Regions from separate parts of the Ferrimonas sp. YIN67 genome, predicted to be linked through region 2. Evidence: predicted binding sites of a transcription regulator. Region 2 holds the regulator's gene; each other region holds the start of a gene.
What was found. The regulator sigma-54, encoded in region 2, starts transcription at its own class of promoters, with help from an activator protein. The targets are predictions, from matches to a motif close to GTTGGCACGNNNNTNGNNT.

Region 1 (3,219 bases), on a different contig from region 2:
TGGCGATGCGATCCGAGGTGGCCAGAGCCTGACCCGCTTCCTCTCCCATGCCGTTGACGATGTTGACCACCCCAGGTGGCAGCAGATCGCCAATCAGCTCCATCAAGATCAGGATGGAGATGGGAGTCTGCTCGGCGGGCTTGAGGACCACGCTGCAGCCCGCCGCCAGGGCCGGAGCCAGTTTCCAGGCGGCCATCAGCAGGGGGAAGTTCCAGGGGATGATCTGACCCACCACACCTATGGGCTCGTGGAAATGGTAGGCCGTGGTGTTGGCGTCGATCTCGCCGATGCTGCCCTGCTGAGCCCGGATCGCCCCGGCAAAGTAACGGAAGTGGTCGATGCACAGGGGCAGATCGGCATTGAGGGTCTCGCGGATCGCCTTGCCGTTTTCCCAGGTCTCCACATAGGCCAGGGTTTCCCTGTGCTGCTCGATGCGATCGGCGATCTTCAGCAGCAGGTTACTGCGCTCGGTGGGACTGGTTTGGCCCCAGTTGAGCTGGGCGGCGTGGGCGGCATCCAGAGCCAGGCTGATATCCTCGCCGTCGGAGCGGGCGACCTGGGCGATCAGTGAGCCGTCGACCGGTGAGGGATCATCGAAATAGCGGCCATTGACCGGTGGTGTCCATTGACCACCGATGTAGTTGTCGTAGCGGGATTGAAATTGGAACAGGGCACCCTCGGTGCCGGGTTTGGCGTAGATCATGACGCTTCCTTGTCGTTGGGCAAGCAAACCATCAAGCTGCGCTCGTTAACACCGAAACTTAATTCGACCTTGGTCGAACGTTACCCTTTTTGCAGATCCCAGGAGAGGTTGGAGACAATCCGGCAGGCATCGCACTTGAAGGCAAACAGATCGTGCTGTGGCTGCTCGAGCAACCAGTCCGGGTTGCCGCAGCGGGGGCAGGGGCGTTGGCGCTCACGCTCCAGGCTTTCACCGCCGACGCGGTAGAGGTAGTAGTAGGTGGGAACTTGGGTCAGGTATTCCAGTCGACCGCGCAGATCCCAACCTCGACGGAACAGCACGCTGTCCACCGAAGCGATCTCGTTCAGGGCGGCAAATTCCACGGCCCCGCTGCCTGCCATCTGCAACTCGTCGCAGGCTTGCCACTCGGTTTGCCACTTCACCAGGGCTTTGTGATCGCCGTTAAAAGTCGCGGGCAGCTTATAGAGGGGGACGGGCTGAAAAGTATTGCCATCTCGGATCGGTGAGCAGCTGTGAACAAAGGTGGTGTAGAGCACCTGCCATTCCGTTGGGGCGAATTCGGCGCAGTGGTCGGCATTGATGTCCCGGCCCAGCAGCTTGACTCTCGGTTGCAGCAGTTTGGCCTCGGTCAGGGCGGTTAACTGCTCTTTGGCCCAGGGGGAGTTGTGGCGGCTGTGCAGGCTGTCTTCCCCTGGACACATCACCCGCAGTCGAAACTCCGCTTCGTTTTGCACCAGGGGAAACTCCCGTCCCAGCACCTGGCCGTTATGGCGCCATGCCTCCATCAGGCCATTGATGGCCCGCTCCACCGCGGTCAGGGTGGTGTCGGCAAAGCATTCAAAACGGACTTCGGCAAGGAACATGGGATCTCCGGTGGTGAGCAAAAGGGGCGACAGTATAGCGGGGCGATGGCGCCGCGCCAATCAACCGGCTTAGCGGGCCTTCAGGGCGGCAACCTCGGCACGCAGTTGAGCCACCTCCTGTTGCAGGGCATGCAGTTGCTGCTGGAGTCCGTTGAGATCTAACCGGGCTTGCTCTGGTGAGCTTGACTCGGTGGCCATCTCGGCTGCGCTGACCGGCTGAGGCTGTGCTTTCCAGGCGCGCAAGGCATTGATCAAAATGGGTAACGGGTACTGATGGCCTGTGTGTTTTTTTAACACGGCGGTGGTGAGGGGCAGCCCCTGTTCGGCCATGCGGGTCAGGGCGGCACGGATCTCAAGTTCCATGGCGGCCTCCTTGTGTGGTGAAATTTCCCAATAGTTTGCCTTATTCGCCGGTGGGCAGCAAAGGTATAGTTTTAACCTGCTGATATTAATAGGTAAATATCAATTGGCACGATCTGTGTTTAATCTTCGTCTCTACCAGTGATAACAGGAAGTTTGAGATGAAAAACAAATTGATGGCAGCCACTTTGATTTTGGTTTCAGTAACGGCGCTTAACGGTTGTGTGGTGGCCGTCGGCGGAAAGCACCACCGGGAGCCGGACAGCATCGGCAGCTGGGAGTCCCAGCAAACCCAGAACCGCCGGAATTTGGAGCAGGTTGCTTTGGGCATGTCGGTCGCTCAGGTACGTGAGATCATGGGGACGGCGGATTACAACGAGCTGTATCGCGAACAGGGTGGCGTGGTGCAAGTCCTGTTCTACCGTACTCATCGCAATAAGAGTGACGGGGTAACGGGTAAAGATGAATGCACCCCAGTGGTGTTCCAGGATGGTGTCGTGACCGGCTGGGGGGACACGGCATTTCGTCAGTCCGTGACCTTGTAAACTCAGCCTCGTAAGAGCGTATCGAGGATGTCGATGGCTTCAGACCACTCGGCATCCCTTCTTTTTTCTTCTCTGATAAAGGCTTTTTGAGAATCAGACCAGAACGGCGCTTCCTCCAGTGTCTGGTAGGGTTGCAAACTGTGATCACAAAGGAATTGATCAACCGCTGTGGTTTCAGGGTCCAGCCCTAGCTGGGCAAACAGGTGGGTCAGATCGTTTGGGGTGGTATCCATCTCAGTCACTCTTTACTTGCAATTGGGTTAAGTTTTGACCGATGTTTGTAGAGATCAAGTTTTTAAGGGAGTCCTGCTATGGATCCGGCCCTCACCGCTGAGCCTAAGGTGCGCCAGTTGTCTGCTGACGATTTGAGGATCGCAGCGTCCGTGTTACTCAATGCCTACCGGGATGATCCCTTTTTTCGTTCCATTTTCCCCAGTGATAACTATGAGCAGCGTCTGCGGGCCGCGATCCGGGAGGAGTTGCAGGAGTTGTGGCAACACAATCAGCGCTTCATTGGCTTGGAGTTGGCGGGCACCCTGATTGGCGTCGGTTGCCTGCTCACCGAGGGGTACCCCCTAGGGCAGGGGCGAATGTGGAACTGGCGCTTGAAGATGGCACTGGGGACCGGCTGGCACGGTGCGCGACAGTGGATGGCGCGAGAGCAGGAGATCCTGGATCAATTGGAACTCTCTCGAACAGGCTTGTTGCCCTTCTTCGCGATAGCCCCCACCTATCAGCGTCGGGGGTT
Region 2 (3,219 bases):
GCCCATCTTTTCCCGGGCCATCAGGCTTTCAAACAGCTCGTGTTGGGGCAACTCCGGGCACTGAGAAGATGCCAGCTCGCTGATCATCTCCAGTGCCCGTTTTTTGCTGAGGCCGGGGGCAACGCAACGGGTGCGCTCCGGCGAGAGTAGTTCATTGATTTCCATTAGTGCCTGGAAATTTTCTCTTTATGTTTAATGACTTGACGATCCAGCTTGTCCACCAGGCCGTCGATGGCTGCGTACATGTTCTCATGCTCATGGGTGGCAAACACCTCTCCCCCGTTGAGATGCAGCTTGGCTTCGGCGATTTGCTGAAGCTTCTGGACATTGAGTATGACATGAACGTTGTTGATGTGATCGAAATGGCGTTGCAATCGCTCAAACTTTTCATGCACATAGTCTCGCAAGGCTTCGGTGACTTCGACGTGGTGCCCGGTAAGATTGATCTGCATAGGTTAACCTCCGTTGCGGTGTGCTTAGAGCACTTTGCGCTGGTTCGAGGGGGGGATGGAGAGGGCTTCCCGGTACTTGGCGATGGTACGCCGCGCAACCTGGATCCCCTGCTCCGCGAGAAGCTGTGCCATCTTGCTGTCGCTGAGAGGCTTCTTCGGGCTCTCGGCGGCCACCAGCTTTTTGATCAGGGCCCGGATAGCGGTGGAGGAGCATTCACCACCGCCGTCGGTACTGACATGGCTGGAGAAGAAATATTTCAGTTCGTAGATCCCACGCGGGGTATGCATGTACTTCTGGGTGGTCACCCGGCTGATGGTGGATTCGTGCATCTCCACTGCCTCGGCGACGTCGTTGAGCACCATGGGTTTCATCGCCTCATCACCATATTCAAGGAAGCCTTGCTGGTATTGGACGATGCAGTTGGCCACTTTCATCAGGGTCTCGTTGCGGCTCTCCAGGCTCTTGATAAACCATTTGGCATCCTGCAGGTGGCCGCGGACAAACTGGCTGTCACCATTGTTACGCGCTCCCTTGGACAGGGCGGCGTATTGCTCGTTGATGCGCAGTTTCGGCACGGAATCCGGATTGAGTTCGACAACCCAGCGGCCCTGCTTCTTGCTGACAGATACGTCCGGGATCACGTACTGGCTATCGCTGGGGGCGATGGCGCTGCCGGGACGGGGATTGAGCGATTGGATCAGTTCCATAGCGGCCCTTAACTCATCTTCTTTGAGTCTAGTGCGCCGCAGCAGGGTGCGAAAGTCCCGATTGGCAAGAAGATCCATATGTTCCTGAAGCAGGTTGATGGCCTCTGCTTTCCAGGGCGTCGTTTCATCGAACTGAGCGAGCTGGATCAGCAGGCAGTCCGTGAGATCCTGGGCGCAGCAGCCGACCGGATCGAACTGTTGGACCCGCTTGAGCACGGCCATGATTTCATCCAGCTCCAGATCTTCGGCGCCCTGGGCCTCGAGGATCTCTTCGGCACTGATGGTCAGGTAGCCGTGTTCGTCGATGGCGTCGATGGCCGTGGTCGCGATGGCCCGATCCCTGTCGGTCATCGGGGTCAGCTCCATCTGCCAGATCAGATGGCTTTGCAGATCGACGCTGGTTTCCCCCTGGTAGAAGCTGTCGTCATCGTCCCGGACGGGACCGGCCGGGCTGGCCGGTGCAGCGCTGTAGACATCGTCCCAGGTACTGTCCAGCGGCAGGTCGTCGGTCATCTCGGTCTGGCCCATGGCTTCGCCGGTCTCCATCTCGGAGGCTTCCGGTTTGCTGCTGTCGCCATTTTCGTCGGATGCGCTGACATCCTGATGGTTTTCCCCGGGTTCGGACTCAAACTCGTCGGTTTGCTCCAGCAGGGGGTTGGACTCCAGCGCTTCCTGGATCTCCTGTTGCAGATCCAGTGTCGACAGTTGCAACAGACGGATCGCCTGCTGCAACTGGGGTGTCATAGTGAGCTGTTGTCCCAGCTTTAGCTGAAGAGAGGTCTTCATTCAGTGCCCGATCCTTGTTGTACGACTCTGGGATCCCGGTATGGGCCAGCGGGATCCGTTAGAGTTTGAACTGATCGCCCAGATAAACGGAGCGTACCAGTTTGTTATTGAGGACGTCTTCCGGTGCGCCCTGAGCAATCATTTCACCATGACTGACGATATAAGCATATTCGCAAACGTCCAAAGTTTCCCTCACATTGTGGTCGGTGATCAAGACGCCCAGTCCACGCAGTTTCAGATGCTGGATAATTTTCTTAATGTCGATCACCGAGATGGGGTCGACCCCGGCGAAGGGTTCATCCAGCAAAATGAACTGGGGATCGGCCGCCAGGGCGCGAGCGATCTCCACTCGGCGACGTTCGCCGCCGGACAGGCTCATCCCCAGGCTGTCACGAATATGGGTGATGTTGAACTCCTCCAGCAACTGCTCCAGCTTCTCCAGGCGCTGAGCCTTGCTCAGGTCCTTGCGGGTCTGCAGCACCGCCATCAGGTTGTCGAAAACGCTGAGTTTGCGGAAGATGGAGGACTCCTGAGGCAGGTAGCCGATCCCCTTGCGGGCCCGAGAGTGCATCGGCAGCAGGGTGATCTCCTCATCATCGATGCTGATCCGCCCCTTGTCGTTTTGCACCAGGCCCACCACCATGTAGAAGGTGGTGGTTTTGCCGGCGCCGTTGGGTCCCAACAGGCCAACAATCTGGCCGGTTTTCACCTCCAGTCCGACGCTCTTTACCACCTGGCGGCCGTTGTAGCTCTTGGCCAGTTGTTCCGCTTTCAGTACGGATCCACTCATGGCTGCGGCTCCGCTTCGGTCTCTTCCACTGCTTCCTGTTCCTCGGGAGTCTGAGGCATAAAGATGGTGGTGATCTGTTCCTCTTTACTGCCTTGGGCCGTCAGCTGTTGCAGGCGCGCGTTGTAACTGATGGTTTCGCCCCGTACCAGGCTGCCCTCCTGACTCAATTGGGCATTGCCCGTCATGGTCAGCAGCTGGGTATTGATGTTGTAACGGATCTCGTTGGCTTGGGCCTTGGCCAGCAGGCCGTTATCCATCACCTGCTGATAGGTGGCCGGCTGACCCGTGGCGATCATGATTTGGCGGCTCTTGTCTTCGCTGGACTCAAGCACCAGCTTTTCCGCTTCGATGCGCAGGCTGCCCTGCTCGATCACCACGTTGTCACGATATTCCAGGGTGCGGTTGGTAAAGTCACCACTGGAGGTATCGGCAGTCACTTTGACCGGTTGCTGGAAGTCGGCTTCGCTGGCGAAGCCGTTTGGG
Region 3 (3,219 bases), on a different contig from region 2:
AGTGGAAGCGATGCGCTTCGGTGCCAATGACTACCTGGCCAAGCCCTTTGCCCCCCAGGTGTTGCTCGACCAGATCAGCCGTTACCTGCAGTGCACGCCTTCAAAGGTACCAGGCCCTGTGGTGGGGGATCCCCGCAGTCAGCAGTTGCTGGATCTGGCCCGGCGAGTGGCCGGTGCCGATGCATCCGTCATGGTGCTTGGCCCCAGCGGCTCAGGCAAGGAGGTCCTGGCCCGCTATATCCACGATCAGTCGCCCCGGGCCGATAAGCCCTTTGTCGCGCTCAACTGTGCGGCCATCCCCGACAATATGCTCGAGGCGACGCTGTTTGGCTATGAAAAAGGTGCCTTTACCGGCGCGGTCCAGGCCTGTCCCGGTAAGTTTGAGCAGGCCCAGGGGGGAACCATACTGCTCGACGAGATCACCGAGATGGATCTGAATTTGCAGGCCAAGTTGCTGCGTGTCCTGCAGGAGCGTGAGGTGGAACGCCTTGGCAGCCGCAAGACGGTCAAACTCGATGTCCGGGTGCTGGCGACCTCTAACCGGGATCTGAGCCAAGCCGTGGCCGACGGCCAATTTCGTGAAGATCTCTTCTATCGCCTGAACGTCTTTCCCCTGAGTTGGCCCGCCCTGGCCCAGCGCCCCGGAGATATTTTGCCCCTGGCCCGGCACCTGTTGGCCCACCACGCGACGCGTTGTGGTCGAACCGTGCCCCAGCTCCAGTCCTGCGCCGAACACAGCCTGCTGCAACATGCTTGGCCGGGCAATGTTCGGGAGCTCGACAATGTGATCCAGCGGGCGCTGATCTTGTGCCAAGGCGAAAGAATGACCCAGGCGGATCTCTTCCTCGATGGCATGATGATGCCGCACAGCCCGTCCCCGGTTCAGACTGACGGGGACCCGGTGAGACTTACCGAGCATAACGGCTTAGGCAGTGAGTTGAAAAATAAAGAATTTCAGATCATTCTGGATACTTTGCAACTGTGTGGCGGGAGCCGCAAGGCGGTGGCGGAGCAGTTGGGCCTCAGTCCCCGTACCCTGAGGTACAAGCTTGCCAAGATGCGGGACGCGGGCATTGAGTTGCCCGCCTGAGCGGATTGAACAAGTCTTTGGCTGCATTGGCAAAGCACTTGCATTAGAATGCGTTGCACGCGCAAGCGTCAATTAATCATCGGAAGAAAGAGTGAACACAATGGAAATCACACAGGGTACTCTCCTGACGGAGATGCAAGTGATGGCGGCCGACGCAGGAGCCTCCAGGGACAACCTGGTGCCAACCGTTGGCAACAGCGATTTCGGCGATTTTTTGTCCGATGCCATTGGCCACGTCAATGGTCTTCAGCTCAACGCCAGTGAGTTGGCGACCCGTGTCGAGCTGGGTGACACCCGGGTCAGCCTGGGCGATGCGATGATCGCCAAGGAGAAGGCCGGTGTGGCCTTCGAAGCGACGGTCCAGGTGCGTAATAAGCTGGTCGATGCTTACAAAGAAATTATGAATATGCCGGTGTAACCGGCTTAAGGTGCTGTGGTGGCTGGGGCGAACGCGTCAACAGATCTGATGGTGCAAGACAAAGCAGCACAACTGCCGTCGGCCGATGTGGCCGGCGGTGACAAGATCGAAGAACATAAATCCAATCCTTTATCCAGCTTGGGCAGTGTCGACGTACTGCGCCAGATCTCGCTGATCCTGGCGCTGGCGATCTCATTGGCCCTGGCGGTGTTTGTGATGATCTGGGCCCAGGAGCCCAGCTATCGTCCCCTTGGGACGATGGAAACCGATGAGCTGATAGAAACCCTGGATTTCTTCGATCAGAGTAAGATCAAGTATCGGTTGGAGGGGAATGTCCTGTCGGTACCTGAAGACCAATTTGCCGATATTCGCCTGCGGCTGACCCGGGCAGGATTGGGTGGTGCCCGTGCGCCTCAGGACTTCCTCAACCAGGACAGTGGCTTTGGCGTTAGCCAGCGTATGGAACAGGCCCGTCTTAAGCACAGTCAGGAGCAGAACCTGGCTCAGGCGGTCAGCGAGCTGCGCAGTGTCAGCCGGGCTCGCGTGATCCTGGCCTTGCCGCAACAAAATGTGTTTGCCCGTCAGCAGCAGGAGCCCTCGGCCACCGTGGTGGTGACCCTGGGCCGAGGCACCGAACTGAAACAGTCGGAAGTGGATGCCGTGGTGGACATCGTCGCTTCGGCGGTACACGGCCTGCGCCCCAACAAGGTGACGGTGACGGATCAGCATGGTCGCCTGCTGCATTCCGGTAGCCAGGACGGGGCTTCGGCCCAGACGCGGCGCGAACTGGAGGTGCGTACCAAGCAGGAACAGCTGGTGCTGCGTAAGGTTGATGCCATCCTGATCCCGGTTTTGGGCTTGGGCAAGTACACGGCCCAGGTGGCGGTGGATATGGACTTTTCTGCCCGGGAAGAGACATCACGACGGTTTAACCCGGATGCGTCGATCCGCAGTGAGATGCTGGTGGAGGACAGCCAGCTGGGCAACGGCCCTGTGGGGATCCCCGGGGCTTTGACCAACCAGCCGCCCATGGACTCGGAGATCCCGCAAGAGGTGGGGGAGGGCGCCAGTGAGCGTAACCGCTCCGGACGCAACCGCAGTGAATCGACCCGGAATTTTGAACTCGACAGCACCGTCAGTCATACCCGCTCTCAGGTGGGCGTGATAGAGCGGATCAGCCTCTCCGTGGCGGTGGATCATAAACCTATGGTAATGGCCGATGGCACCAGCGAGATGCAGCCCCTCAGTGAGGCCGAACTGGCCAACATTCAGCGCCTGCTGCAGGGCAGCGTGGGGTTCAATGCGCAGCGGGGCGATATGCTGGAGGTGGTTTCCGTGCCCTTTGCTCCGGATCTGGCCCTGGCGCCCATGGATCTGCCGCTTTACGAGCAGCCCTGGTTCTGGCGTGTGCTGAAGCTGGTGCTTGGGGGTGTGCTGATCATCGTGCTGATCGTCTTTGTGGTGCGCCCCATGCTTAAGCGTCTGCTCTATCCGGAGCAGGCCAAGGCTGAGGATGAGCTTAACAAGGCGAAATTCCACAATGAGCTGGCAGAGCTGGAAGATCAGTATTCGGCGGATACCCTGGGCCTGCTGAGTCAGGACAGTGGTGATTACGGCTATGCCGAGGATGGCTCCATTTTGTTGCCGGATCTGCGTAAAGACGACGACATGCTCAGGGCGATCCGCGCCCTGGTGGCCAACGAGCCGGAAC
Region 4 (3,219 bases), on a different contig from region 2:
CTCCCCAAGAGGACTCGAACCTCTATCGGCCGCTTAGGAGGCGGCTGCTCTATCCTGTTGAGCTATGGGGAGTTGGCCCACATTCTAGCGACATTTTTTGTGTAAATGAAAGGCTTAAGAAGCGATTGCGCAGTTTGTGAACGATTCGGTGAGTGGGCGTGCCCGGTTTGACCTGGCTATCGGGAAGGAGAGCCAGGTCAAATCGGGGGTTGGTGGTATCGGGAAGCCTACAGGCGTTTCGGCAGGCTGTTGCGGATGGTGTCGATATCGCTGATGGCGAGGTTTTTGGCCACCTCTCCTTGGATCGTCTGTTGCAACGGTTTGCTTTGGTGTCGACGGAGTTCACCAAGGAACTGGGGCGGGGCAACGATATAGAGTTTGTTCATCTCACCTTCGTTGCGGGCCTGCTCCAGGGTTTGACAGATGTTGGCGGCAAAGCGGCTGCGCACTTCCCGCATTGCTTGTTGTTCGTGGCCCATATCGTGAGTGTTTTGACCACTGCGGTTTCGGCCCTGACGATCGGCGACGATATCCCCTGGGTGGGCACGTCCTTCGGGAAAGCTGATCCCCTGCTGTTCGATGATAGGGCCACTGGCCTGCTCGTTAGTAAAGAAGCGAGCGTGACTGCTATCGGCAACGACAACCCAAGTGTTCGGCATGGTCATTTCCCCTTATTGGTTGGACGAAGGGCAGCCTTGTTCCGTGCCCAACGCCGTGGGCGGCAGAAACTGCCCGCTGTCTTCGAGTATAGCTGCTGTGCCTTTAAGGGGAGGCTGGGGGACGCTCTTGGCTGGGTTACTGGCGTTGTACCCAGTCACCGATCTGTACGCCAAATTCAGCACCGCGACCTTCGATCCGTGCTCGGGCCGAGTCGGGACGGACCTGCTCCAGGATCAGGCTGATCCCGCTGTCCTGGCCCCAGGACTGGTTGGCCTGGGTATATTGTTGCACCAGCTGCAGTCGGTCGCCGGGACGGACGCCGTTGCGCAGTCCCAGATCGATGATGGCACTGTCCTGATTGAGGGAGACGATGCGCCCCTGCAGGGGCTGGCAGGCGAGCAGGCGATCGACATCGGCCACGAGATCCAGGCTCAGGCGGCGTAACTCGGCGCCGAAGTCACTGCTCCAGAAGCGCTCGGTGGCGGTGTCGGCGATCTCCTGGCGTTGATAGGGCCAGCCGGCGGCGCTGCGGTAGCGTTGCTGCCAGATCTTTTCCCCACTGAAGGCGTCATAGAGTCGGCCTTCGATGGCGATGGTGCGGGTGGCGTCGCGCTCGAACAGGCCCAACAGCTTGTCGGGCCGGTCGATACTGATGTCGTCGAGGATCACGTTGAGCACATATTGACTGCGGTCCTGCTCCCCCAGGTTGACGATCCAATCGGGGTTGGGAGAGAGTAGATCGAGGCGCAGATCGTCTCGGGCACGCGCAAAGGCGTTACGGGCTTCGCCGCTGATCACATTGGTGAGCAGGCGGCTGAGGGCGGCGTCCAGTTCATATAGGCCGCCAGGTACCAGTTGTTCCCGGTAGCGCACCTGAGCGCGGGGAATGGAAATGGCCGCCCGGCCCACCAGGCCCTGGCAGCCGCTATTGAGGATGGGCTCCAGCTCGACCAGCAGGTGCACGGTATACATATCGCCACGACGCTGTTCCGACAACAACTCCATGGAGCGCACCTGGCTTTGACTCTGCCAGCTCATCTGCTCCTGTTCGAGTACGCCATTCTGACTTTGCTGAGTAAAGTCCACCAACCCGCCCTGACTCATCACGGCTTGGCTCAGTGCCCGATCAATAGCCCGCTGGCGAGCATCCTCTTCGTTGTTGTTGATCACCGGGGCTTCACCGCTGATCTCTATGGGCATGCCGTGCAGGGTAAAGGAGAGGCACAGCAGCGCGGCAAGCAGGGAGCGGGATAGGGTGTGCGGCATCTTGGTGACCTTCATTGACGACATGGTAACCGGATCGGTTCATCAGATGGGATCCGGTTGATGATTCTGGGACGATTTGGGGATTATAAGCAAGCAGTGTGCCTAAAGGTTATGGTTTTCACGCCGATAGCAAAGGACAATAGGGCGAACTGACTAAATAGAGGGGCGACCATGCGTTGGATCGCGATATTGTTGGCGGGTTTGTTGACTGCCTGCGCTCCCACGAGTGATGAGCAACCGTATTACGGCTTTGGGGATGACGGCAAACCTTTGCCGCCTACCGGGGCGATCAATGAGCTGGCTGGGCGGATTGCCGCCGATCTGCTGCGTCATCATAACGGTCTGGACAGTAAACCTGTTCTGGCGGTGACCACGCCGGTGATGCTGGATCAGTATGAGCGCAGCAGTGTCTTTGCCATGCAGTTGGGTGAGGCGCTGGTGACGGCGTTGCACCAGCAGGGCATGAGCCTGGTGGATCTCAACGGCTCGGATCGGGTACGGATCGGTGAGCAGGGCAATTTATTGCTGTCCCGTGATGTGGCCAAGCTGTCGGCCAAGATGGCCGTGGATGAGGTGATGGTGGCCACCGTGGCGCGGAGCCGGGAAGGGGTGCAGATCCACAGCCGGATCCTCAGTGTTGCCAATAACCGGGTGATGGCGGCGAGCCAGAGCAGCATTCCCTGGCAGGTATTACCGGCATTTTTCCAGCCCTCGGGACAGGTGAGCATGGAGCAGGGCCGCCTATACCGTCATGCCAGTCGCACCGATGGCACTGTGATTGAGTGGGAGGAGAGCAGATGAAGTCGCTGATACAAAGCCTGCTGGCCCTGGGCTGGTGCGCATTGCTGGCCGGTTGTGCCCTGGATCGTCATGTGGAGTATGAAACCATTGAGCCCGAGAGCTTTCCTCTGCTAACGGCCACCGGGATAGCCCCTTTATCGACTCAGTTGGGCAGCACCGATGAGGAGAAGATGCGCCGGGCGATGCGGGCGGCAAAGCTGGATGCCTATCGTGAGCTGGCGGAGCAGATCTACGGTCAGCGGATCCAGGGGCAGAGCCAGGTCGAGGAGGCGGTTTTGTTGGATGATCAGTTCCGTACTCAGGTTGATGGCGTGATCCGAGGTGCCCGGGTGGTGCGCAGCTATCCCGTGGGTGACAGTTATGTCACCGAGATGGAGCTGGACTTCCGTACCGTATGGCAACTCTATCAGCAGCGACCAAAGCAGCGGATCCGTCAGGTGACCTACTACTGACGTACCGGTGGCATACCGGCAAACGATGAACGGATGATCA

Region 1: the regulator sigma-54 is predicted to act here: its motif matches at 2,032-2,050, upstream of AC2D8U_RS08820 (DUF3192 domain-containing protein).
Region 3: the regulator sigma-54 is predicted to act here: its motif matches at 1,116-1,134, upstream of fliE (flagellar hook-basal body complex protein FliE).
Region 4: the regulator sigma-54 is predicted to act here: its motif matches at 2,014-2,032, upstream of AC2D8U_RS07590 (flagellar assembly protein T N-terminal domain-containing protein).

What each region holds. Positions count from the first base shown of each region.
Region 1 covers NZ_JBXVVJ010000003.1:359,162-362,380, reverse strand. The annotation lists gene exaC (acetaldehyde dehydrogenase ExaC) at 1-703, opposite strand, end outside; gene AC2D8U_RS08830 (Zn-ribbon-containing protein) at 784-1,566, opposite strand; gene AC2D8U_RS08825 (hypothetical protein) at 1,636-1,929, opposite strand; gene AC2D8U_RS08820 (DUF3192 domain-containing protein) at 2,088-2,471, shown strand; gene AC2D8U_RS08815 (DUF2789 family protein) at 2,474-2,704, opposite strand; gene AC2D8U_RS08810 (GNAT family N-acetyltransferase) at 2,783-3,219, shown strand, end outside.
Region 2 covers NZ_JBXVVJ010000006.1:255,050-258,268, forward strand. The annotation lists gene ptsN (PTS IIA-like nitrogen regulatory protein PtsN) at 1-165, opposite strand, end outside; gene hpf (ribosome hibernation promoting factor) at 165-452, opposite strand; gene AC2D8U_RS14330 (RNA polymerase factor sigma-54) at 477-1,946, opposite strand; gene lptB (LPS export ABC transporter ATP-binding protein) at 2,005-2,736, opposite strand; gene lptA (lipopolysaccharide transport periplasmic protein LptA) at 2,733-3,219, opposite strand, start outside.
Region 3 covers NZ_JBXVVJ010000001.1:702,988-706,206, reverse strand. The annotation lists gene AC2D8U_RS02740 (sigma-54-dependent transcriptional regulator) at 1-1,090, shown strand, start outside; gene fliE (flagellar hook-basal body complex protein FliE) at 1,191-1,508, shown strand; gene fliF (flagellar basal-body MS-ring/collar protein FliF) at 1,557-3,219, shown strand, end outside.
Region 4 covers NZ_JBXVVJ010000003.1:85,012-88,230, reverse strand. The annotation lists tRNA gene AC2D8U_RS07600 (tRNA-Arg) at 1-72, opposite strand, end outside; gene AC2D8U_RS07595 (host attachment protein) at 228-659, opposite strand; gene AC2D8U_RS07590 (flagellar assembly protein T N-terminal domain-containing protein) at 796-1,926, opposite strand; gene AC2D8U_RS07585 (FlgO family outer membrane protein) at 2,098-2,727, shown strand; gene AC2D8U_RS07580 (LPP20 family lipoprotein) at 2,724-3,179, shown strand.